Regions from separate parts of the Crystallibacter crystallopoietes genome, predicted to be linked through region 2. Evidence: riboswitches for the same ligand, from Rfam matches in the RefSeq annotation. Region 2 holds a riboswitch; each other region holds the start of a gene.
What was found. Region 2 has a riboswitch for S-adenosylmethionine ahead of AC20117_RS08420 (LLM class flavin-dependent oxidoreductase). Riboswitches for the same ligand answer to the same signal wherever they lie in the genome.
Positions count from the first base shown of each region.

Region 1: another riboswitch for S-adenosylmethionine. It lies ahead of AC20117_RS02935 (DUF1737 domain-containing protein); the one in region 2 lies ahead of AC20117_RS08420 (LLM class flavin-dependent oxidoreductase).
Region 3: another riboswitch for S-adenosylmethionine. It lies ahead of AC20117_RS16225 (bifunctional o-acetylhomoserine/o-acetylserine sulfhydrylase); the one in region 2 lies ahead of AC20117_RS08420 (LLM class flavin-dependent oxidoreductase).

Region 1 covers NZ_CP018863.1:608,577-615,663, forward strand. The annotation lists gene AC20117_RS02915 (TetR/AcrR family transcriptional regulator) at 1-141, shown strand, start outside; gene AC20117_RS02920 (FAD-dependent oxidoreductase) at 138-1,313, shown strand; gene cls (cardiolipin synthase) at 1,344-2,753, opposite strand; gene AC20117_RS02930 (aminodeoxychorismate lyase) at 2,909-3,781, shown strand; SAM riboswitch class IV at 3,914-4,028, shown strand; gene AC20117_RS02935 (DUF1737 domain-containing protein) at 4,039-4,260, shown strand; gene AC20117_RS02940 (rhodanese-like domain-containing protein) at 4,257-4,622, shown strand; gene AC20117_RS02945 (O-succinylhomoserine sulfhydrylase) at 4,626-5,870, shown strand; gene AC20117_RS02950 (energy-coupling factor transporter transmembrane component T family protein) at 6,003-6,800, opposite strand; gene AC20117_RS02955 (ABC transporter ATP-binding protein) at 6,797-7,087, opposite strand, start outside.
Region 2 covers NZ_CP018863.1:1,767,776-1,774,862, reverse strand. The annotation lists gene AC20117_RS08450 (serine hydrolase domain-containing protein) at 1-1,104, shown strand, start outside; gene AC20117_RS08445 (putative quinol monooxygenase) at 1,116-1,436, opposite strand; gene AC20117_RS08440 (DUF1990 domain-containing protein) at 1,503-2,054, opposite strand; gene AC20117_RS08435 (hypothetical protein) at 2,051-2,599, opposite strand; gene AC20117_RS08430 (MmcQ/YjbR family DNA-binding protein) at 2,596-2,988, opposite strand; gene AC20117_RS08425 (DUF1206 domain-containing protein) at 3,170-4,009, shown strand; gene AC20117_RS08420 (LLM class flavin-dependent oxidoreductase) at 4,111-5,517, opposite strand; SAM riboswitch class I at 5,607-5,696, opposite strand; gene AC20117_RS08415 (acyl-CoA dehydrogenase family protein) at 5,808-7,037, opposite strand; gene AC20117_RS08410 (LLM class flavin-dependent oxidoreductase) at 7,034-7,087, opposite strand, start outside.
Region 3 covers NZ_CP018863.1:3,502,812-3,509,898, forward strand. The annotation lists gene AC20117_RS16200 (amidohydrolase family protein) at 1-803, shown strand, start outside; gene hutI (imidazolonepropionase) at 800-2,032, shown strand; gene AC20117_RS16210 (TIGR03086 family metal-binding protein) at 2,093-2,692, opposite strand; gene AC20117_RS16215 (CPBP family intramembrane glutamic endopeptidase) at 2,835-3,623, shown strand; gene AC20117_RS16220 (VOC family protein) at 3,736-4,377, opposite strand; SAM riboswitch class IV at 4,488-4,602, shown strand; gene AC20117_RS16225 (bifunctional o-acetylhomoserine/o-acetylserine sulfhydrylase) at 4,669-5,988, shown strand; gene metX (homoserine O-acetyltransferase MetX) at 6,022-7,087, shown strand, end outside.

The sequences.
Region 1 (7,087 bases), 1.2 Mb from region 2:
GCGGCTGCCGTTCTGGCTGCCGCGATCGACGGGCTGATGCTGCACCGGGCGCTTGACCCCGGACTCACTGCCGACGTCGCGTTCCCTGTACTGCGCAGGGCCCTGGGCGCTACTGCTGCAACGGAAGGAAGTTCACCATGAAAGCCATTATCTGCGGTGCCGGCATCACCGGTTTATCCGCCGCCAATTTCCTCAGCGCTAACGGCTGGGACGTCACCCTGGTGGAACGCTCAGCCGGGCCGCGGCCCGAAGGCTACATGATTGATTTCTTCGGCTCCGGTTGGCAGGCGGCCACCCACATGGGCGTTATCGACAGAATCCGTGAAGTGGGATACGACGTCAACCGGATCGACTACGTGGACAGCAACGGCCGAAGCACGGCCCATCTGGGCTACGAGAGCTTCACGAAGGTGGTCGGCGACCGGCTGCGCAGCATCCTGCGCCCCGATCTGGAACAGGCCATCCGCGAAGTGCTGCCGGACTCGGTGGAGCTGCTCTATTCCACCACGATCACCTCGATCCACGACTCCTCCGCCGCCGCGACCGCATCCGGCGGGAAGGTGGACGTGGAACTCTCGGACGGCCGGCGGCTCACCGCCGACCTGCTGATCGGGGCCGACGGGATCCACTCGGACGTCCGCAGCATGGTCTTCGGGCCTGAGGCCGACTACTTCAAATTCCTGGGGTTCCACGTCGGCGCGTATTCCTTCCGCGACAACCGGGTCAAGGACATACTGGCCAACCGTTATGCCATTACGGACACCTGCGGCGAGGCCATGTTCTTCTACCGGTTGCGGGACGGCAGCATTTCGGCACTGGGCGTGCACCGCACCGACAGGCGGGAGCGCCCGGACGATATCCAGCAGGAGTTCCGCGAGCGCTACCGGTCCCTGGGCTGGCTGTGTCCGCTGGCGTTGGAGCATTGTCCCAAATCCTTCTACTACGACCAGGTGGCGCAGATCCGGATGCCGTGCTGGCGCCGAGGCAGGGTGGTGCTGCTGGGAGATGCCGCTACGGCAGTCTCGCTGCTGGCCGGCCAGGGCGCGTCGCTGGGTATGGCCGGCGCCTACGTGCTCGCCGACGAACTGGCCAAACATGCGCAGGTTCCCGATGCCCTTGCCGCCTTCGAGGCACGCTGGCGCCCGCAGGTCGCCGAGCAGCAGAAGGCCGGGGTGTCCGCCGCCAAGTGGTTTGTTCCCGCGGACCGCCGAGCCCTGCTCATGCGGCGGCTCTCGATGCGGCTGATCAAGGTCCCGGGCGTCAGCAGGCTGGTCAGCGGCGCCGTCGTCGGTAAAATCGGGGCTGCGCTCTGAGCACCCCGTCCGGCTCCGGCAGGGCCGGAATTACTGGAGGGTCGCGGTCAGACGGGCCACGTTGTCGACGTAACGCTCCCACCGGGTTCGCTGGCGCCACTCCTCCAGGGTGACCTCCCGGGAAACCTCGCGGTAGCTTTGCTGGATTTCGCGCATCTTGGCAACGATGTCCCCGCCAAGATGCATGACCGACACTTCCAGGTTCAAGGAGAAGGAGCGCATATCCATGTTGCTCGACCCCAGGACGCCGACCTCGTCGTCCACGGTGAAGTGCTTCGCGTGCAGCACCAGCGGTTTCGGATACAGGTAGATGCGCACGCCGGCTTCCAGCAGGGCTTGGTAGTAGGAACGCTGGGCGTGGTGGACCAGGAACTGATCCCCCTGTTCCGAGACGAAAAGTTCGACGTCGACACCGCGCTGCGCCGCCGTCGTAATCGCATAGAGCAGCGAATCATCCGGCACGAAGTACGGGCTGCAGATGGACAGCCGTTCCACCGCCGCGTAGATCAACGTATTGAACAGGCGCAGATTGTTCTCCGTGGCGAAGCCCGGGCCGCTCGGAACCACCTGGCAGGTCATGGGGCCCGGCTCGCGGACCGGTGGCGGCGTGAACAGCTCGCTGCCGAGGGTGTCGTCCGTTTCGCTGGACCAGTCCGTAGCGAACACCACGTTGAGCGCAGTGACGATGGGGCCTTCATACCGGGCCATCAGCTCCACCCACTGCCGGCCGGTCCGCTCGCTGGAGGCACGGTGGTAGCCGGGTTCGATCAGGTTCTGCGATCCCGTGAAGGCCACGCGTCCGTCCACCACGAGAATCTTGCGGTGGTTGCGCAGGTCGATGCGGCGCCATTGGCCCCGCACGGGGAGCAGCGGGAGCATGCGCTGCCACTCAATCCCGCTGCCCTGCAGCCAGCGCCGGAACTGCCGGTAGCCCCTGATCCGCATGGTGCCGAGGTGGTCGAAGAGCAGACGGACCCGGACACCGCGGGCCGCGGCCTCCTGCAGGGCCACAAAGAGCTCCTCGGTGACCTCGTCCTTGGCCATGATGTAGAACTGGATGTTGACGAATTCCTCCGCCTTGCGGACGGCGGCGGCCATCGCGGCGATGGAACCCTCGTAGTCCGGATAAAGCTCCACGTGGTTGTTGTCCACCATCGGGAAAGAGCCGAGCGAGCGGTTCAGTTCGGCGGCCGAATGGACCCAGGCGGGTGCTTCGCGTTCGCTGCGCGGTTCTTCCATGTCCTGGGTGGCTGCCCAGACTTTGCGGTTGATCTCGGTCTGTTTGGCGATCCGGCGGTCCGAAAGCCGGAAACTGCCGAACATGAAGAACAGCGCAATGCCGACCAGCGGAATGAAGAAGATGGCGAGCAGCCAAGCCATGGCGGTGGTGGGGCGGCGGTTGCCCGGCACAATCCCCAGCGCCGCGATCCGGATTCCCATGTCCAGTATCGAAGCCACCACGACAACCCAGTCCGGGAACGTGCCCAGACCCGCAAGCGACCACAACACGGCAGCGAACTCCTCCCTTTCCCGCCGGTCCACGGCGCTGTCCTTGTACAGCCTAATGTGCCCGCGCGGCAATCTATGCTGATCCCATGACAGTTTTGGTGTTTCTCGACCCTGCCCTGGAGAACGGGCGCATCGCCGATGCCACGAAGCCGCAGCTGATGGCGACCGATCTGGGCGCCACCCGTGGCGACGGCATTTTCGAATCGCTCCTGGCCGTGGACGGTGTTCCCCGCAAGGTGCAGGCGCATCTGGACCGGCTGGCGTCCTCGGCGCGCATCATGGACCTGGACATTCCGCCGTCCGATGCCTGGGAGCGGGCCATCGCCACCGCCGTCGCCGAACATGCCCCGGCTGAAGAGCTGGTGCTCAAGCTGCTGGTCACGCGCGGCGTGGAGGGCGCGGAGCGTCCCACCGCGTGGGTGCAGGCCTCGCTGCCCGGTTCCCTCGGCAGGGACCAGCGGCAGGAAGGCCTCGATGTGCTGCTGCTGGACCGCGGCTACGACAGCAACATCGCCGAGCGCGCGCCGTGGCTGCTGCTGGGCGCCAAGACCCTTTCCTACGCCGTGAACATGGCCGCACTGCGCTACGCCAAGGCCAACGGGGCGGACGATGTCATCTTCACCTCCACCGACGGACTGGTGCTGGAGGGCCCCACCTCCACGGTGCTGATGGCGACCGTGCGCGACGGCGTCCGGACGCTCACCACGCCGCTGCTCGAAAACGGCATCCTGCCCGGCACGTCCCAGGGCGCCCTGTTCAACGCGGCCGCGGATGCCGGCTGGCAGCTGGGCTACGGGCCGCTGGAGCCGCACCACCTGCTGGCAGCCGATGCGGTGTGGCTGGTCTCCAGCATCCGGCTGCTGGCACCGGTCAAGTCGATCGACGGCCGGGCCATCCCGGTGTCACACGAGATGACGGAGGAACTGACGGCGCTGCTGGCCAAGGGCAGCCGCGAGTAGCCCAGCGCTTCCCACGGCGGCCAGGGCTGCGGCCTTCCGCCGTCGTAAACCTACGTAACGGTTACCAATGATGACGACGCCGACGCCCCGGCTTGGGTGCCGGGGACGGCCCCGTGCTACTTTCTTGAGCAGAGTAACGAGGTCCAGCGTCAAGCCCTGACTGTGCTGGCCGGCAACCCTCTTCACGGCGGGGTGCCTCAGGTGACTACTCGGCAGTGTTCATTTGGTTCATTTGCAAGCGTGATCAGGAGTGCCCCATGCCCCCGTTGGAACAACCCGTCCAGTCCCCCGTTGGCAATGCAGCGGGCAGCCCCCTGCCCTACCGGTTGCTGACCGGGCCGGACGACAGGTCCTTCTGCGCGCGGGTCAGCGCCGCGCTGGCGGAGGGCTACGAACTCTACGGCAACCCCTCGATTGCCTTCGACGGCGAACGCGTCATCGCCGCCCAGGCCGTGGTGCTGAAGGGACACAGCGCATGAGCTACGCCGGAGACCTCACCGTTCAAGAAGCCGTGGAGAAGCTGCGCGGCGGTGCCGTCCTCGTGGACGTCCGTACCGAGACCGAATGGCAGCAGGTGGGCGTGCCCGTGACGAACGACGACGGCGCTCCCGCGCGCTTCATCGAGTGGAACCGGATTGACGGCAGCCGCAATGCCGGCTTCCTCAACGGGCTGCAGTCGCTGCGCGGCAAGGAGCTGCTGTTGATCTGCCGTTCGGGGCGGCGCTCCATCGATGCCGCCATCAGCGCCACCGCCGCCGGTCATACCGCGTACAACGTGCTGGGTGGCTTCGAAGCCGCCGGCGGCTGGCAGCAGAGCGATCTGCCCTGGAAGCGGGGCTAGCCGATGGTGCCCGCGGAGCCTTCCGGCCCTGGGCCGGACCCGGCGGAGCTGCTCGCCGGCTGGGACCCGCAGACGCGGGCAGTCCGCGGCGGCCTTGACCGCACGGGCTTCCAGGAAACCTCCGAAGCCTTGTTCCTGACCTCCGGCTACGTTTTCGATTCCGCCGAGGCAGCCGAAGCCTCCTTCAACGGCGAGGTGGAACGCTTCGTCTATTCCCGCTACGGCAACCCCACGGTCGCTGCCTTCCAGGAACGGCTCCGGCTGCTCGAGGGAGCCGAGGCCTGCTTCGCCACCGCCAGCGGCATGAGTGCGGTTTTCACGGCCTTGGGCGCCCTGCTCGCCACCGGTGACCGGGTCGTTGCAGCCCGGAGCCTGTTCGGTTCCTGCTTTGTCATTCTCAACGAGATCCTGCCGCGCTGGGGCGTGGAAACGGTCTTTGTGGACGGCCATGACCTGGCCCAGTGGGAGCAGGCCCTCGCCACCCCGGCCGCCGCGGTGTTCTTCGAGTCGCCGTCCAACCCGCTGCAGGAGCTGGTGGACATCCGGGCGGTCGTCGAACTGGCGCACGCCGCCGGGGCGCAGGTGGTGGTGGACAATGTCTTCGCCACCCCGCTGCTGCAGCAGGCAACGGAACTGGGGGCCGACGTCGTTGTTTATTCGGGTACCAAACACATGGACGGGCAGGGCCGTGTGCTGGGCGGTGCCGTGCTGGGGCGTGCGGATTTCATCAACGGCCCGGTCAAGCAGCTGATGCGCCACACCGGTCCCGCGCTGAGCCCGTTCAACGCCTGGACACTGCTCAAGGGGCTGGAGACGATGTCCCTGCGCGTGAACTATTCGACGGCATCCGCCCTGGAGATCGCCCGCTGGCTGCAAACCCAGCCGGCGGTGCGGCGGGTGGTCTACCCGTTCCTCGAATCGCATCCGCAGTACGAATTGGCGCGCCGCCAGATGAGCGGCGGCGGAACCGTGGTCACGTTTGAGCTTGAGCCGGATGCCGCCAGCGGCGCGGACGCCAAGGCCGCCGCGTTCCGGCTGCTCAACTCGCTGACCACGGTGGACATTTCGAACAACCTCGGCGACGCCAAGTCCCTGATCACCCATCCGGCCACCACCACGCACCGCGCGATGGGACCGGACGGACGGGCCGCGATCGGGCTTGGCGACGGCTTCGTCCGGCTGTCCGTGGGTCTGGAAGCCACCGGGGACCTGCTCAAGGACCTGGACCGGGCGCTCTCCAAACCGTAGCCGGCCCGTAGATCCAGGGCGTTGACGAAGGCACGCGCCTTTTGCGCGCAGCCGTAATCGAGGAGGCAGCTGCGGCCCTTCCCAAATCTGAAAAGGGCCGCAGCTGACCAGTGGATCGCGAAGGAGCCGGGGTCAGCCGAGGATGAAGTTCCAGGTCCCGGCGGAGACGGCGGCGGCAACGGCTGCCGCCGAGACCAGGGCACCGCCCAGGAAGACCCAGATATCCACCCTGCTGAACGTCGATTCCCGCGCCCAGGTGCGTTGTGCCCCGCCGAAACCGCGGGCCTCCATTGCCACCGCCAGGCGGGTGGCGCGCCGGATCGCCTGCACGATCAGCCCGAACGCCTGGCCAAGGAACGCGGCGAATTTGGCCAGCGGCTTGTTCTCGGCGCCGACTCCGCGGGCACGGCGGGCCAGACCCAGGGTCCGCCATTCCTCGACCAGCAGACCCACCAGCCGGAGGCCGGCCAGGGCCCCGAGCACAAACCGGTGCGGCAGCTTCAGCTTCTGCGCCAGCGCATCGGCCAGATCGGTGGGGTCAGTGGTCAGCAGCAGGAAGATTCCGGGCAGTGCCACCGCCAGGGACCGCAGCCCGATGGCGACGCCGGAGTTGATGGAATCCTCGGTGAACAGCAGCGGGCCCGCTTCGAAGACCACCGCGCCGGTTTTCTCCGCCAGCAGCGCCGTGCCGTAGGCGCCAACCGCGGCCGCCACCACCAGCGGCCAGCCGCGCCGGAACAATGCCCAGGCGCTGATGCCCAGTACCGGCAGCAGCAGCAGTTCCGCGGCCAGCACCACGCCGGCGCTCACCCAGTCCACGCTGAGCATCACCACTACGGTGACCATGGCAACGGCGGCGAGCTTCGAGAGCGGATTGGCACGGGTGAAGGGCGAGGCAGTCAGCCGCGGGGTCATGATGTCCAGGCTCATGCCGCCCTCCCGCTCGCGACCCGCGCCTGGACCTGTGCTGTTCCCTCCGCCACGCGCAGGACGTTGCCGCCGAGCGCCGCGGTGAAGTCGCCGTCGTGGGTCACGGACACCACGGCGTGGCCTTCGGCGATCAGTCCGCCGAGCAGCGAGACCAGTTCCGCCCAGGTGTTCGCGTCCTGCCCGAAGGTCGGTTCATCCAGGACCAGGATGTCCGGGCTGGTGGCCAGCATGGTCGCCACGGACAGCCTGCGCTTCTCCCCGCCCGAAAGGGTGAAGGGATTGGCCTG
Region 2 (7,087 bases):
GAGGAGAGACTCCGCGAAATCTTTGAGAGCACGGCCGGTGAACTGCTGGTTCCCGGCGCGGTAATACTGCTGCGGACGCCGGAGGACGAGTTCACTTTCACCTACGGCACGGACGCATTGGACGGCAGTGAACCCGTCTCGCTGGAGGACCACGTCAGGATCGGCTCCATCACCAAGACCTGGACCGGAACGGTCATCCTGCAGCTGGTGCAGGAGGGCAAGCTCAAGCTGGACGACCCGGTCTCGAAGTACCGGGATGACGTGCCGAACGGCGAGAACATCACCATCGAGCAGTTGCTCAACATGCGCAGCGGCCTCTACAACTACTCGGAGTCCTACGAGCTCAATCTGGCCCTCGACGAAACCCCGGAACGGGTCTGGACGCCGGAAGAACTGCTCGGGATCGCGCTGCCGCTGCCCGTGTATTTCCCGCCGGGCGGGGGCTACCACTACTCGAATACCAATACCGTGCTGCTCGGGCTGATCGCCGAAGAGCTGGATGGCAAACCGCTGGCAGAGGTCTTCCAGGACCGTATCCTCGAACCGCTTGAGCTGACGGAATCGACCTTCCCGCCGTCGGACTCCACGCCCATCCCTTCGCCGCACCCGCGCGGCTACGTGTACATGAACAACGTGATGACCATCGCGAGCACCAAGCTGCCGGCGGACCTGATCGCGCAGGCGCAGGAGGGAACGCTGGAACCGAACGATGTGACGGACGCGAACGCTTCGTGGACCTGGGCGGCGGGCCAGGGAACGTCGACGGCGGGCGACCTGGCCGATTGGGCCGAGGCCCTCGTCGGCGGCGCGGTCCTGGATGAGGAAATGCAGAAGATCCGGTTGGACAGCCTTCAGCCCGTGAATCCGGACGATCCGAATTCGCTGCTGTACGGGCTGGCCATTGCGAAGTTCGGCGAGCTGTACGGCCACACCGGTGAGCTGCCCGGCTTCAACTCATTCGCGGGGCATGATCCGGGTAATGACCTGACCCTGGTGGTGTGGACGAACCTGGCACCCGCAGCGGATGGGCGGGACCCGGCCGCGGCCATTGCCCGCGAACTGATCGGCGAGCTGTACGCCCCGGCCGAAGCCCCTGCCCCGTAGTTCAGCCTGGATCAGGCGACGGTCATTTCGCCCATCTGGTCCCAGTCTTCGCCGTCGATCTGGCGGCTGATGATCCGCGGGGTTTCCTGCAGGTACTGCGGCTGTTCGGCCATCGCCTTCTTGAAGTGCTCGCTGTTGACGTGCGTTCCGGCCGCATCATCCTGGAAGGCTTCCACCAGGACGTACTCGTTCGCATCGTCAACGCTGCGGGACCAATCGAACCACAGGTTGCCCGGCTCCGCGCGCGTAGCTTCAGTGAACTCCCGGACGAGCTCCGGCCACTGGTCTGCGAACTCGGGCTTGACCTTGAACTTGACCACGATAAAGATCACGGATTGTTGCCTTCCTGTTGGGCGAAGCCGGTCCACGGCTCCGATCAGAACTGTCCTTTCATCCTTTCACGCATCCTTTGGGATGCCGGATGCCAGCTTTCGCGCCGCTGCTAGGTACCGGCGGGTGACCAGTCGCTGGCAGGCCGAGGCAACCGATCCGCCGAGCTTGTAGAACCAGTTGGAGTGCCGGCTGAAGGCGAACAACTCGAAATACACCTGGCCATCCGGCTCGAGCACCGCCACGAAACTCTCTTCTCCCGTTTCCGGATGGCCGGGCAATGTGCCATAGCCGAACCCGGCACGTGTGGTGCCTTCCTCGACCCACACAACCCTGCACGGCGCCGCCAGCCGCAATCTCCCGAAGCCGAAGCCAGGTACAACATGCACGCCCTCCGCTGCCCGGGGAGCCTGGGCCCTGACGCTGAGCCCGGCCAGCCGGTGCAGCTCCCACCCCAGAATGCCCTCGGTCAGCCGGCTGAACGCGTCCTGTCCCGCACCCACGACCACACGATGCCGGGCAATCCGGTAGCCCCCTGGTTCGCGGCTGCTCTGAGTCCAGCCGTGCTCCAGGTAGGTCAGCTCTGCATCCACGTCGAAACTGTCGCCCTTCATCGTCATTGTCCGCTGTCCATACTCTGCTGGGACTGGCCGGACGCACCCTGGCCAGCACCGCCGTCGTACATTGCATCGCCCAGGTCCGTGTGGAAGTCCCTCGCCCAGCGTTCCAGCCGCGGATCCTGGCTGCGCGCGATCACTGCCAGCCCGCTTTCCGCCCATTCCTCGGCGAGCGAGGGGTCCGCCTGCCCCACCATCCGCATGGCATCCACGGCGATGAAGTTCTGCCCGATCTCGGCGGCCAAGTGCGCTGCATCCTCGAACAGGCCCACAGCCTCCGCCCGATGCCCGCTCGCGTTCAGGACCCTTCCGCGCTCCAGCAGGATCCGGGCCAGGACCACCGGTTCGCCGTCGTCAATCCGCTCCAGCAGGTTTAGCGCTTCCACGAACCGGGACTGCATCCCAAGCGCCCGGGCGATCTGGGTGGCGAGCTCATTGCGGTCGGTACGCAGCGCAAATCTGTTGGTGTCCGCCGCCCGCAGCCGCTGTTCCGACCCCTTAGGATCTGAGAAATCCCACAGTTCATCGAGCAGGTCCTGGGAAATCACGCTTCCTCCCGCGCGAGCCTGGTCCAGCCCAGGGATTCGCGGTCGCGGCGGGTCATGCCGGCCACCACCAGATCATAGGAGTCCTCGACCATGTCGCGGATCATGTCGTCCGGAAGCTCGCCGTCGCAGCGGACGCCGTTCCAGTGTGTTTTGTTCATGTGGTACGCGCCGGTGATCTCCGGATGGGCGGCGCGCAGCTGCTCGGCCAGCGCCGGCTCGCACTTGAGGCTGATGCTCAGCGGATCCGCGCCCAGGTCCGAGAGCGCGAACATCTTCGCGGTGCCGCTGCGGGCGCGCACCTTGAACACCGAAAAGTCAGGCCCGAAGGGAAAGTCCTCGAAAGCGCCCGGCAGGTCCAGGCACATGCCGCGCAACGTTGATCCGTCCACCCATCGAGCCTACCGCCGGCGGCCGGGGTCAGGAAGGTCGACGGTCCGTCTGTGGAGAAGTCCGGCTTTCCAAGTCCCGTCCAAGTCTTTGGTGGGAGGATGGTTCCAGGAGTACGACGGCGGCGCTCCCCTGTGGGGGCGCGTTCCCTTTGGCGATATGAGGCAGGCGGAGGTGCGGCGCATGAGCGGCGAAGTGGAGAAGGCGAAGCACCAGGCGAAAAGGGCGAAAGACGGCGCCGAGCAAGCCTCGGAATCGAAAACGTTGGAAGTGGTGGCGCGCTTTGGCTGGGCCGCCAATGGGTTGATGCATCTGCTGATTGGCTATATTGCCTTGCGGCTGAGCCTCGGGGCATCGGGGGAAGCAGACCAGGCCGGGGCGATCTCCCAGCTGGCCAGCACACCTGGAGGGGTCTTCCTGCTGTGGGCCGGGCTCATCGCCTGCGCCGCCTTGGCACTGTGGCAACTAGCCGACGCCGCATTCGGCTACCGCGGGTTGGAAACCAAAAAGAAGTGGGGCAAACGGATCAAGGCAGCCGGTCTGGCTATCGTCTTCGCGGCCATCGGTTTCACGTTCGGCATCTATGCCCTTGGCGGCAAGAGCGACAGCAGTCAATCCTCACAGGACGCCAGCGCGCAATTGATGGCTTTTCCCGGCGGAACGCTGGTGCTGTTCCTGATTGGCGCAGGCATCGCCATCGCCGGAGTCTTCTACATCTACAAGGGCATTACGCAGAAGTTCCTGAAGGATCTGGAGTCCCTGCCACCGGGCGGCGCGAGGATCGGCATCAGCTGGGCCGGCTCTTTCGGCTACGTGGGCAAGGGTGCGGCACTGCTGGTGCTCGGCATCCTGTTCTCGGTTGCAGCGTTCCAGCAGGATCCCGAGGAAGCCAAGGGCCTCGACGGCGCACTGAAGGCCCTAAAGGAACAGCCCTTCGGCGACGCCGCGCTGATTGTGGTGGCCCTCGGCCTCATTTGCTACGGACTGTACCTGGGCGCGCGTGCCCGCTACGGCAAAATGTAGCGGGCACGGCACGGCCTACGTGTGGCCGGGCCTCCTGACGCCGCCCCGGCCTGAGTCAGGAAAGCCTTCCCGGCTGGGTCAGGAAAGCCTTCCCGGCTGGGTCAGGACGCGGAAACGGCTGCGCCGAGGCGGTAGCCGGCACCCCGGTGCTGCTCAGGCAGCCGGTCGCCCTTGCCAAACAGCTTGTTGCGCAGGGTGCCTTCGGCGTACTTGGTCGGGTAGGCACCGCGCTTCTGCAGTTCCGGAACGACGAATTCAACGATGTCCTCAAAGGTGCCCGGGGTGATGGCATAGGCCAGGTTAAAGCCGTCCACGTCGGTCTCGTCCACCCAGTCTATGAGCTTCTTGGCAACTTCTTCGCCGGAACCAACGGTGATAGGCCCAAAACCGCCGACACCGACCCATTCGGCCAGCTGACGGATGGTCCACGGCTTGCCGTCTTCGCCGGAGGCCTTCTGGAACGTCTCCACCGAGGACTGGATGGCGTTGGACTTCACGTTCTCGCCGATCACATCGTCCGGGCCGTAGCTGGACAGGTCCACACCCATCCAGCCCGAAATCAGGGCCAGCGCACCGTTGACGTCGGCGTAGGACTTGTAGTCCTCGAACTTGGCCTGCGCGGTGGCGCTGTCCGGACCGGTGACCACGGTCTGCATGGCGTAGATGCGCACGTCGTAGCGGCCGCGGCCGGCGGCCTCCACCGCATCGCGGATCTTCTTGACCGAGGCGGCCAGCATTTCCTTGGTCGGGCACGTAACGAAGACAGCTTCGGCGTTCTCTGCGGCGAACTCGGTCCCGCGCTTGGAGGCGCCGGCCTGGAAGATAACTGGAGTGCGCTGCGGACTCGGCTCGGTGATGGCGATGCCGGGGACCTTGAAGTACTTGCCCTCGTGGCCGATCTCGTGCACCTTGGCCGGATCCACAAAGATACCGGCTTCCCGGTCCTTGACCACGGCGTCTTCTTCCCAGGAACCTTCGAGCAGCTTGTATACCACTTCAAGGTACTCGTCGGCGTGGGCGTACCGCTCGTCGTGCTCCATCTGGTCCGTCTGGCCCATGTTGCGCGCCGCGGACGGCAGATAGCCGGTGACCACGTTCCAGCCAACGCGGCCGTTCGTCAGGTGGTCCAGCGTGGCCAACCGGCGGGCGAAGGGATACGGATGCTCGTAGGCGGTGCCGGCGGTGAGGCCGAAGCCGAGGTTCTCGGTCACCGCGGCCATGGCCGAAACCAGCATGAACGGATCATTGACCGGGACCTGGGTACCCGCACGGAGCGTGACTTCGTTGGAGCCGCCGAACACGTCGTAAGTGCCCAGCACGTCGGCGATGAAGAGGCCGTCGAAGAGGCCCTCTTCCAGCACCTTCGCCAAATGCGTCCAGTAGCCGATCGTCTTGTAGTCGGCGGACTTGTCCTGGGGATGGCGCCACAGACCGGGTGACTGGTGTCCAACGCAGTTCATGTCGAATGCGTTGAAGCGGATTTGCCTGGCGGCGGGTACCAATGTCATTTCAGACTCCTTCATGACCGTGAAGAGCCCCTACACCGGTAGCTGCGGTCGAAGCGGAAAACCGCGGCGGCTACCGAAAGAATTTTGGATCTCCATCGGTCCTGGCGGTAGCACCTTCCTCAAAGAGGGGGTTGCTGCGGCGTCAACGAGCCAGGTCTCTCAGCCGCTCTGGATGGTTACAGCTCCATTCCACCGCAGTCCGGCGGCGGGCGCGAAATCCCTACGTCATACCGGGTAATCCCCCGGCGGCTTTCGCGCCCGCCGACCGCGACTGCCGTCGGAGCCCCCGTTCAGGACTTGGACGGCGCGTCACCGATGCTGTGCAGCCCCTCGGGCGTGGTGCCGTTGACCTCATAGTCGCCAATGGTCCGCGCCTTGAAGACGGTGGGATTGTGCGTCGCGACGGTCCGGGCGTTGCGCCAATGGCGGTCCAGCGCCTTGCCCTTGGACGTCGCGCTTGCTCCTGTGACGTCAAACAGCTGCCCGGTGGCCTCAAGAACCAGCTCCGGAACAACAATCTGCGCCTTTTCCACAGCGGCTTCCCCGCGGACGTAACGCTGAACGTCGTCGAGCGGGAGGGACTTGTCTGCCGCGGCATCCAGTTCCCGTGCCGCGGTCAGAACCACCGATTCCGCAGCGAATACCTTGGCCGACAGCTGGCCGACGAGTTGAAGGATCAGCGGGTCATTGCGGAACAGTTCGCCGGTTCCGGTGTTAAAGGTCCGCTTGCGGTTCCGCACCAGGATCTTCGCGTCCGCGAGCGCCGCGTTGCCAATTCCGGCCAGTACGGCGAGCAGCACCAACTGGAAGAATGCCGGTTCGTGCGTGCTCGACGGCTTGCGTTCGATAACGTCGGCCGGCTCCACCGCGGCATCGCGGAAGTAGGTTGTCCCCGTTCCGGTCAGCTGCTGGCCGAAGCCGTCCCAGTCGTCAACGATCTCCACACCCGCCTGCTTGGTATTGACGACGGCGTACTGCCGGCCCTCGATACCGTCGGTACTGGCCATGACCGCGATCCACTCCGCGAAGATGCTGCCGGTGGTGTAGTACTTTTCACCGTTGAGCAGCCACCTCCCGCCGTCCCTGACCAGCTTGGTGTTCGTGGTGCCCAGCGCGTTTCCGGCCTTCTCCGTGGCCGCGTTGCCGAAGATCTCGCCGGCCACAATGCGCGGATACCAGCGGCGGGCAAACGCCTCGCCTTCCAGACCAACCGTCTCGACGAAGGCGAAGTGCGAGCGGTACAGGTGGGCGACGCTGGAGTCCGCCGCCGCAAGTTCGATCAGGAGGCGGAAGAAGTGCTCGAAGGAGACGCCGTCGCCGCCATGTTCCACCGGCACCCGCAGTTTCCCGAAGCCGGCGGCGTTCAGCCACGCAACTTGTTCGAACGGCAGGATCCTGTTCAGCTCCCGGTCCAGCGCTCCCTGCGCAATCCGCTCGAAGACCGGCCGGAAGCGGCCGGCCAACCGCTCATAGGTTGCTTCCGCGGTCTCGGTGCGCTCGTTCGCGATAGTCTCCGTCATCGTCTTCCTTCCAAAACCTTGTTCTGTGCTGCCGCTGAGAATTCGTCGAA
Region 3 (7,087 bases), 1.7 Mb from region 2:
TTTCACGGGAATTCAGTCCGGACCAGGTCACTGTTGGTGCCGCCCTGCATTCGGTGCGCGGGGTGCCCGCCGACGTGCTGCCGGTCATTGCCGAGAAGCTGCCGCCGGAGATTCCGCTGCACATCCACCTTTCCGAACAGCCCGCCGAAAACGAAGCCTGCCTGCAGGCCACCGGGCTGACCCCGACGGCGCTGCTGCGCCGGAGCGGCCTGCTCACCCGCCGGCTTTCGGCCGTCCACGCCACCCACCTGACGGAGCAGGACATCGCCATGCTCGGCGCCGCCCATGCCACCGTGGTGATGTGCCCGACTACCGAGGCGGACCTGGCGGACGGCATCGGTCCGGCAGCGGCACTGCGCGACGCCGGGGCGCGCATCGCGCTCGGCACGGACCAGCACGCCGTCGTCGATCCCTGGCTGGAAATGCGGGCCCTCGAACATGGCGAACGGCTCCGGTCCGGCCAGCGCGGCTGGTTCCCGCCCGAAGCCTTGCACGAGGCGGCCTCGGACGCCGGCGCCCGCTCGCAGGGCAGAAGGCTGCCCGGGTTCGAACGGGGGAAGTACTGCGATCTGATGGCGGTGGACCCCGGCAGCCTGCGCACCATCGGCTCGCAGCCGGACCAGCTGGCACTTTCCGCCACCGCGCAGGACGTCAGGACCGTCGTCGTCGGCGGTCGCCTCGCCGCCCGCCAAGGCATCCACGCGACGCTGGGCGATCCCGCCCGGCTGCTCGCGGCAGCCATCACCGACGTCGACGCCGCAGCAACCGGCGACACCGCAGCCAAGGGAGCCCTCCAAAAATGACCGCTAGCAAGTCCACGCTGATCACCAACATCGGCGAGCTCATGACCCAGGACCCGGCACGCGGGGCCGGCTCAGTGCTGCGCGACGCCGCCGTCGTTATTGAGGGTGAGCGGATCAGCTGGATCGGACCCGCTGGCCAGGCGCCGCAAACCGATGAAATGTACGACGCCGAAGGCCGCGCGCTGCTGCCGGGCTGGGTTGATTCGCACACCCACCTGGTGTTCGCCGGGGACCGGACTGCTGAGTTCGAGGCGCGGATGGCGGGGGAAAGCTATGCGGCCGGCGGGATCGCCGTGACCACCGGGGCCACCCGGGCCGCGGACGATTTCGACCTGACCCGGCTGCTGATGGGCCGTGTCGCCGAGGCCGTCGCCGGCGGAACAACGTATTTGGAGACGAAGACCGGTTACGGGCTGGATGTGGAGCACGAGGCGCGGTCCGCGCGCATCGCCTCCACGGTGGCGGACCAGGTGACCTATCTGGGTGCCCATCTGGTTCCGGACGGGATGGACGCGGATGCCTACACGGAGCTGGTCTGCGGCGAGATGCTTGAGGCGGTCCGGCCATACGTGCAGTGGGCTGACGTGTTCTGCGAGCGCGGCGCCTTCAACGAGGAGCAGTCGCGTCGTGTGCTGGCAGCGTGCCGCGATGCCGGGCTCGGACTCCGCGTGCACGGCAACCAACTGGGCGAGGGGCCGGGCGTGCAGCTCGCCGTCGAGTTCGGCGCCGCCAGTGTGGACCACGTCAACTATCTGGCGGACACCGATGTGAAAGCGCTGGCCGACAGCTGGTCCGGGTGGGACCGCGCGGCCGGGACGGGGGAGCGCGGCACCGTGGCCACCTGCCTGCCGGCCTGCGATCTCTCGACCAGGCAGCCCTTGGCACCGGGACGGCAACTGCTCGATGCCGGCGTCGAAATCGCCCTGGCCTCCAACTGCAATCCGGGCACTTCCTACACAAGCTCGATGAACTACTGCGTGACCACGGCGGTCCTGCAGATGGGACTGAGCGTCCAGGAGGCAGTCCGGGCGGCGACGTTTGCGGGCGCCCTTGCCCTGGGCAAGCACGTTGGCGCCGACGTCGACGGTCAGCGGGCGGTGGGCTCGATCGCCGTCGGACACCGGGCCGACCTGCATCTGCTTAACGCGCCCTCGGCCACGCATCTGGCCTACCGGCCCGGCATGCCGCTGACCGCCGCGGTCTGGCGCGCGGGCGTGCAAGTGCGCTGATTTTCGCCGCTGATTGCCTGCCGCTCCCATGGGTACGCTGACCCGGGATGCCGGCTGCCGCTACTTCGCGGTCCAGCCGGGATTTCGTCCCGTCAGCCCCAGCAAACGGTCCAGCAGCGGTGCATCGGCGGGAATCTCGATGACCGGGCCGAACAAGCCCTCGCGGGCTTCGCCTTCCTGAGCAGAAAGCTCGGCAAATTCGTAGGCCGCCTGCAGGTTGGCGGTGTCGGCGTCGAACGACTGGCCCGTGGCCGCGGCCAAATCCCAGCCGTGCACCACCAACTCGTTGGTAGCCACCAGGCCCATGAGCTCGGCCGGCATGGTCACGCCGCCGGCCTGCGCCATACCTTGCCAGGCGGACGGATGTTGCCAGGCAGCCGCCAGGTCATCCAGGCGCTGGGGGAGGAGGTTCCGCCAATCCGGGTCCAGATTCGCAGCCGAGGGACGATTGTCCGGGGCGTCGGGCGGCACAGAGTCATAGCCCGGCTCCATCGATGCTTTGGTCGCCGCGTCCCTGAACGCGACGGTCAGGCCCATGAAGTGATCGAGCAGGTCCCCGACACTGTAGTACTCGCAGGGCGTTGGCCCGGCCAGCTGACCGTCCCCGATGCCCTTGACAATTTCCGCCACCTGCCGCGCGGCTGGTTCCAGATTGAGCACGCCGGGCCTCCCTCTCCTTCGGCTGTTTATTTGTCTTTTGACCTTCGCACGCGGGTTCCCCGGCGTCCAGAGCCAGGCCGCGGGATTGCGCCGATCCGTCCTTGTTGAGCACGCTCCCAGCAGGAGTTGGCAAGATAGACCCATGCAGAGCCAGACCGCAGCCACCGACACCGTGCCCCGCACCCGCCGTTACTACCGCGCCGAAGTGCTGATAGTTCTGGGGCTCTCCCTGGGTCAGTCTGCCGTCTACGCCATTGTGAACCTGCTGGAAAAGATGACGCGGGCGCCGCTCGGGTCGCAGACCACGGCGCTGAATCCTGTCCTGAACGAGCGGGAGCTGTTCGACCTGCTCTACCAGCTGCTGGCAATCTTCTTTGCCCTGGTCCCCGTGGCGCTGGTGCTGTTCCTGCTGACGGCACCGGGCGAACGCGCCCGCGAGGCCTTCCGGAAGATCGGGTTTACCTTCTGCCGGCCGGGCGTGGACTTTGGACTGGGCTTCGGTTTGGCCCTGCTGATCGGTGCGGGCACCTTAGGTGTCTATGCGGGCGGACGCGCCCTGGGCATTACGACGGCAATAGTCCCGGCTGCACTGGACGAATACTGGTGGACTGTCCCGGTCCTGGTTCTGTCCGCCTTGCGCCACTCGGTGCTGGAAGAAGTCGTTGTGGTCGGCTACCTCTTCAACAGGCTGGCCAAGCTGGGCTGGGGCACCTGGACCATCATTTTCACCAGCGCCGTGATCCGAGGCAGCTACCACCTGTACCAGGGGATCGGGCCTGGCATCGGCAACTTCCTGATGGGCCTCGTCTTTGGCTATGCCTACACCCGCACCAAACGCGTGATGCCGCTTGTGATAGCCCATGCCGTGCTCGACATCGCAGGGTTCGTTGGCTACGCCCTCTTCGGCTCCGCCATCGGCATCGGCGAATAACTTCTCCCGCCGCGGCGTCTTCCCAGTGTCCGGCAAATGAAATGCTCCGCTTTGGATACTGGCTCAGTAGAGCCAATACCAAAGCGGAGCGAAAGCCTCCGAAAAGGTGCAGTTAGAGTTCGACGATGCCCTTGTCGGTCTCGAACCGTACGGACATGATGCCCGGGGTGCCGTTCGGCGCCGTCCAGGCAACCTTGACATCATCCAGCAACGCGTCGATCGGTGTTCCCAGCCAGTCCGCCACACGCGTGGAGGAGCCGCCGATGGTCAACCCGATCAGCTTCGCCGTCGCAGGATACGCCTTCGACGGGTGCAGCTCCTCGGTGCCCTCGTCCCAGCGCAGCATGTACGGAACCTGCGGGTCCGCGATAAGGCCCTTAATGCCGATCTGCTGCCAGGTCAGTTCGCGGCCGTCCGGGAACTTGCGGCCGCCCGGCACCGCATGGCGGCCCAGCCGCTCCTCGAACGGAGCCAGATCGTCAACCTCGACGCACCAGCCCATCCAACCGCCGCCTGCTTCGGAGCGGGCACGTACGGCCTGGCCGAACGGCGCCTTGTCCGACGCGGGGTGGTTCAGCACCTCGACGACCTCAAGATAATGATGGTCCGTCAGGGGGAAAATCATGTTGCGGGTTCCAAAGCGGGGATGGACGCCGCCCTTGACGGCTTCGATACCCAGGGCTGCCGAAATCCGTTCGGTTGTAGCCGCCAGGCCATCGGGTTCACAGGCATATGAGACATGATCGAAACGCATGCCTCATTTTGGCATTTTGTGATGTGCCTCTCGACTAAGGGTGTCCTAACTGACATTCACACGCCGTCACATACTTGCTGAAAAAGTGCCCGTCGCCGAACCTAGATACAGGTCATGAGTGCCAGCAACAAGCCCCGGCTAGCTGGCCGGCAACCCTCCAACCGCGGTGGGGTGCCCCGGGTGAGGACCAGGCTCCCGCCATCAGGCGGGACGCAAGCGCGGGTCACCCGAGGAAAAATGCCGGAAATCCGGTTCCCGGGCAGACCCCTTTGAGACAAGAGGGAGTTCCACATGTCAAACGACTGGTCATTCGAAACCCGCCAGATCCATGTAGGCCAGGAGCCGGACACCGCAACAGGCGCGCGTGCCCTGCCCATCTACCAGACGACGTCGTTCGTCTTCCCGAGTGCCGAAAGCGCGGCCAACCGTTTCGCGCTGGCCGAGCTGGCGCCCATCTACACGCGGATCGGCAACCCGACCACCGAGGCCGTGGAGAACCGGATTGCGAACCTGGAAGGCGGCGTCGGAGCACTGCTGCTGTCCTCCGGCCAGGCGGCGTCCACGTTCTCCATCCTGAACGTCGCCGAGGCGGGCGACCACGTCGTCGCCAGCCCGAGCCTCTACGGCGGCACGTACAACCTGCTCAAGAACACCTTGAAGAAGTTCGCCATCGAGGTGACCTTCGTCGAGGATCCGGACAACCTGGACCAGTGGCGCGCGGCCGTCAAGCCGAACACCAAGGCGTTCTTCGGCGAGGCCGTGTCCAACCCGCGCCAGGACGTGCTCGACGTCGAAGGCATCAGCGCCATCGCCCACGAAGCAGGCGTGCCGCTGATCGTGGACAACACGCTGGCCACCCCGTACCTGATCCGCCCGATCGAGTGGGGCGCCGACATCGTGGTCCATTCGGCCACCAAGTACCTCGGCGGCCACGGCAGCGCCATCGCCGGCGTGATCGTGGATTCGGGCAACTTTGACTTTGCCAAGGATCCGGAGAAGTTCCCCGGTTTCAACACGCCGGACGAGAGCTACAACGGCCTGGTCTTCGCCCGCGACCTCGGCGTCGGTGGCGCGCTCGGCGCGAACCTGGCCTACATCCTCAAGGCCCGCGTCCAGCTGTTGCGTGACCTCGGCTCCTCCGCCGCTCCGTTCAATGCGTTCCTGATTGCCCAGGGCCTGGAGACACTGAGCCTGCGCGTGGAGCGGCATGTGGAGAATGCGCAGAAGGTGGCCGAATGGCTTGAAAAGCACGACGCCGTTGCCTCCGTTGCCTACGCCGGCCTGCCTTCCAGTCCCTGGTACGAGCGCGGCCGTAAGTACGGGCCCAAGGGTACCGGCGCCATCATCGCGTTCGAGATCGCCGGCGGGCTCGAGGCCGGCAAGCGCTTTGTCGACGGACTGGAACTGCACTCCCATGTGGCCAATGTCGGCGACGTCCGCTCGCTGGTCATCCACCCGGCGTCGACCACCCATGCCCAGCTGTCCCCGGAGGCGCAGGCCGCCGCCGGTGTCACGCCGGGACTGGTCCGGCTGGCCGTTGGCATCGAGCACATCGACGACATTCTCGCGGACCTCGAAGCCGGTTTCCGCGCATCCAAGGGTGCCGCCTGAGCGCGGCCTCATGAAGGAATCACAGGCATAGCATTGACAACTCTGCAACCACAGGAGCTGCTGGACACGGTGGCGGACGGCATTTTGCGTTACGCGTCCATCGGAGCCCTCGAGCTGGAAACGGGCGGTTTTCTGCCCGAGACCGTTCTGGGCTACGAAACCTGGGGCACTCTCAACGAGGATGCCTCCAACGCCGTGCTCATTGCGCATGCCTTGACCGGCAGCACCCATGTGGCGCGCGGAGATACGGATGAGGCGGGCTGGTGGGATGCGCTGGTGGGGCCCGGCGCCACGATCGATACCAACGAGTACTTCGTGGTGGCGGCCAATATGGTCGGCGGCTGCTACGGCTCCACCGGCCCGTCCTCCCCGGCGCCTGACGGCAAGCCCTGGGGCTCGCGCTTCCCGCTGGTGACCATCCGCGATTCGGTCCACGCCGAGGCGCGGCTGGCCGACCAGCTGGGGATCCAGCGCTGGCATGCAGTTCTCGGCGGCTCCATGGGCGGTGCCCGCGCGCTGGAATGGGCCGCAACCTACCCGGAGCGGACCGCCCGCTGTGCGGTGATAGCCTGCGGTGCGGCAAGCACTGCTGAGCAGATCGCCTTCGCACAGGCGCAGGTGCTGGCCATCCGGCTCGATCCGAACTTCAACGGGGGCGACTACTACCAAGGGAATGCGCCCGACGCCGGCCTCGGCATCGCGCGCAGGATCGCGCACATCAACTACCGGTCCGAGCCCGAATTCGAGTACCGCTTCGGCCGCAATGCCCAGGGGACCGAGCAGCCCTTCGGCAGCGCCAACCCGGCAGAGCGCGGGCGGTATGCCGTGGAAAGCTACCTGGACCACCAGGCCAACAAACTGGCGGGCCGGTTCGATGCAAACAGTTACATCCTGATGACCGAAGCCCTGATGAGCCACGACGTCGCGCGCGGCCGCGGCTCGGTGCAGCAGGCCTTGGCAGACGTCGACACGGACTTCTTCATCGCCGCGGTGGACTCCGACCGGCTGTACTTCCCGGAGCAGTCGCGCCAGCTGGCCGAAGCGCTGCCCACACCGCCCAAGGTGCACATGATCGAGGTGCCCACCGGCCACGACGGCT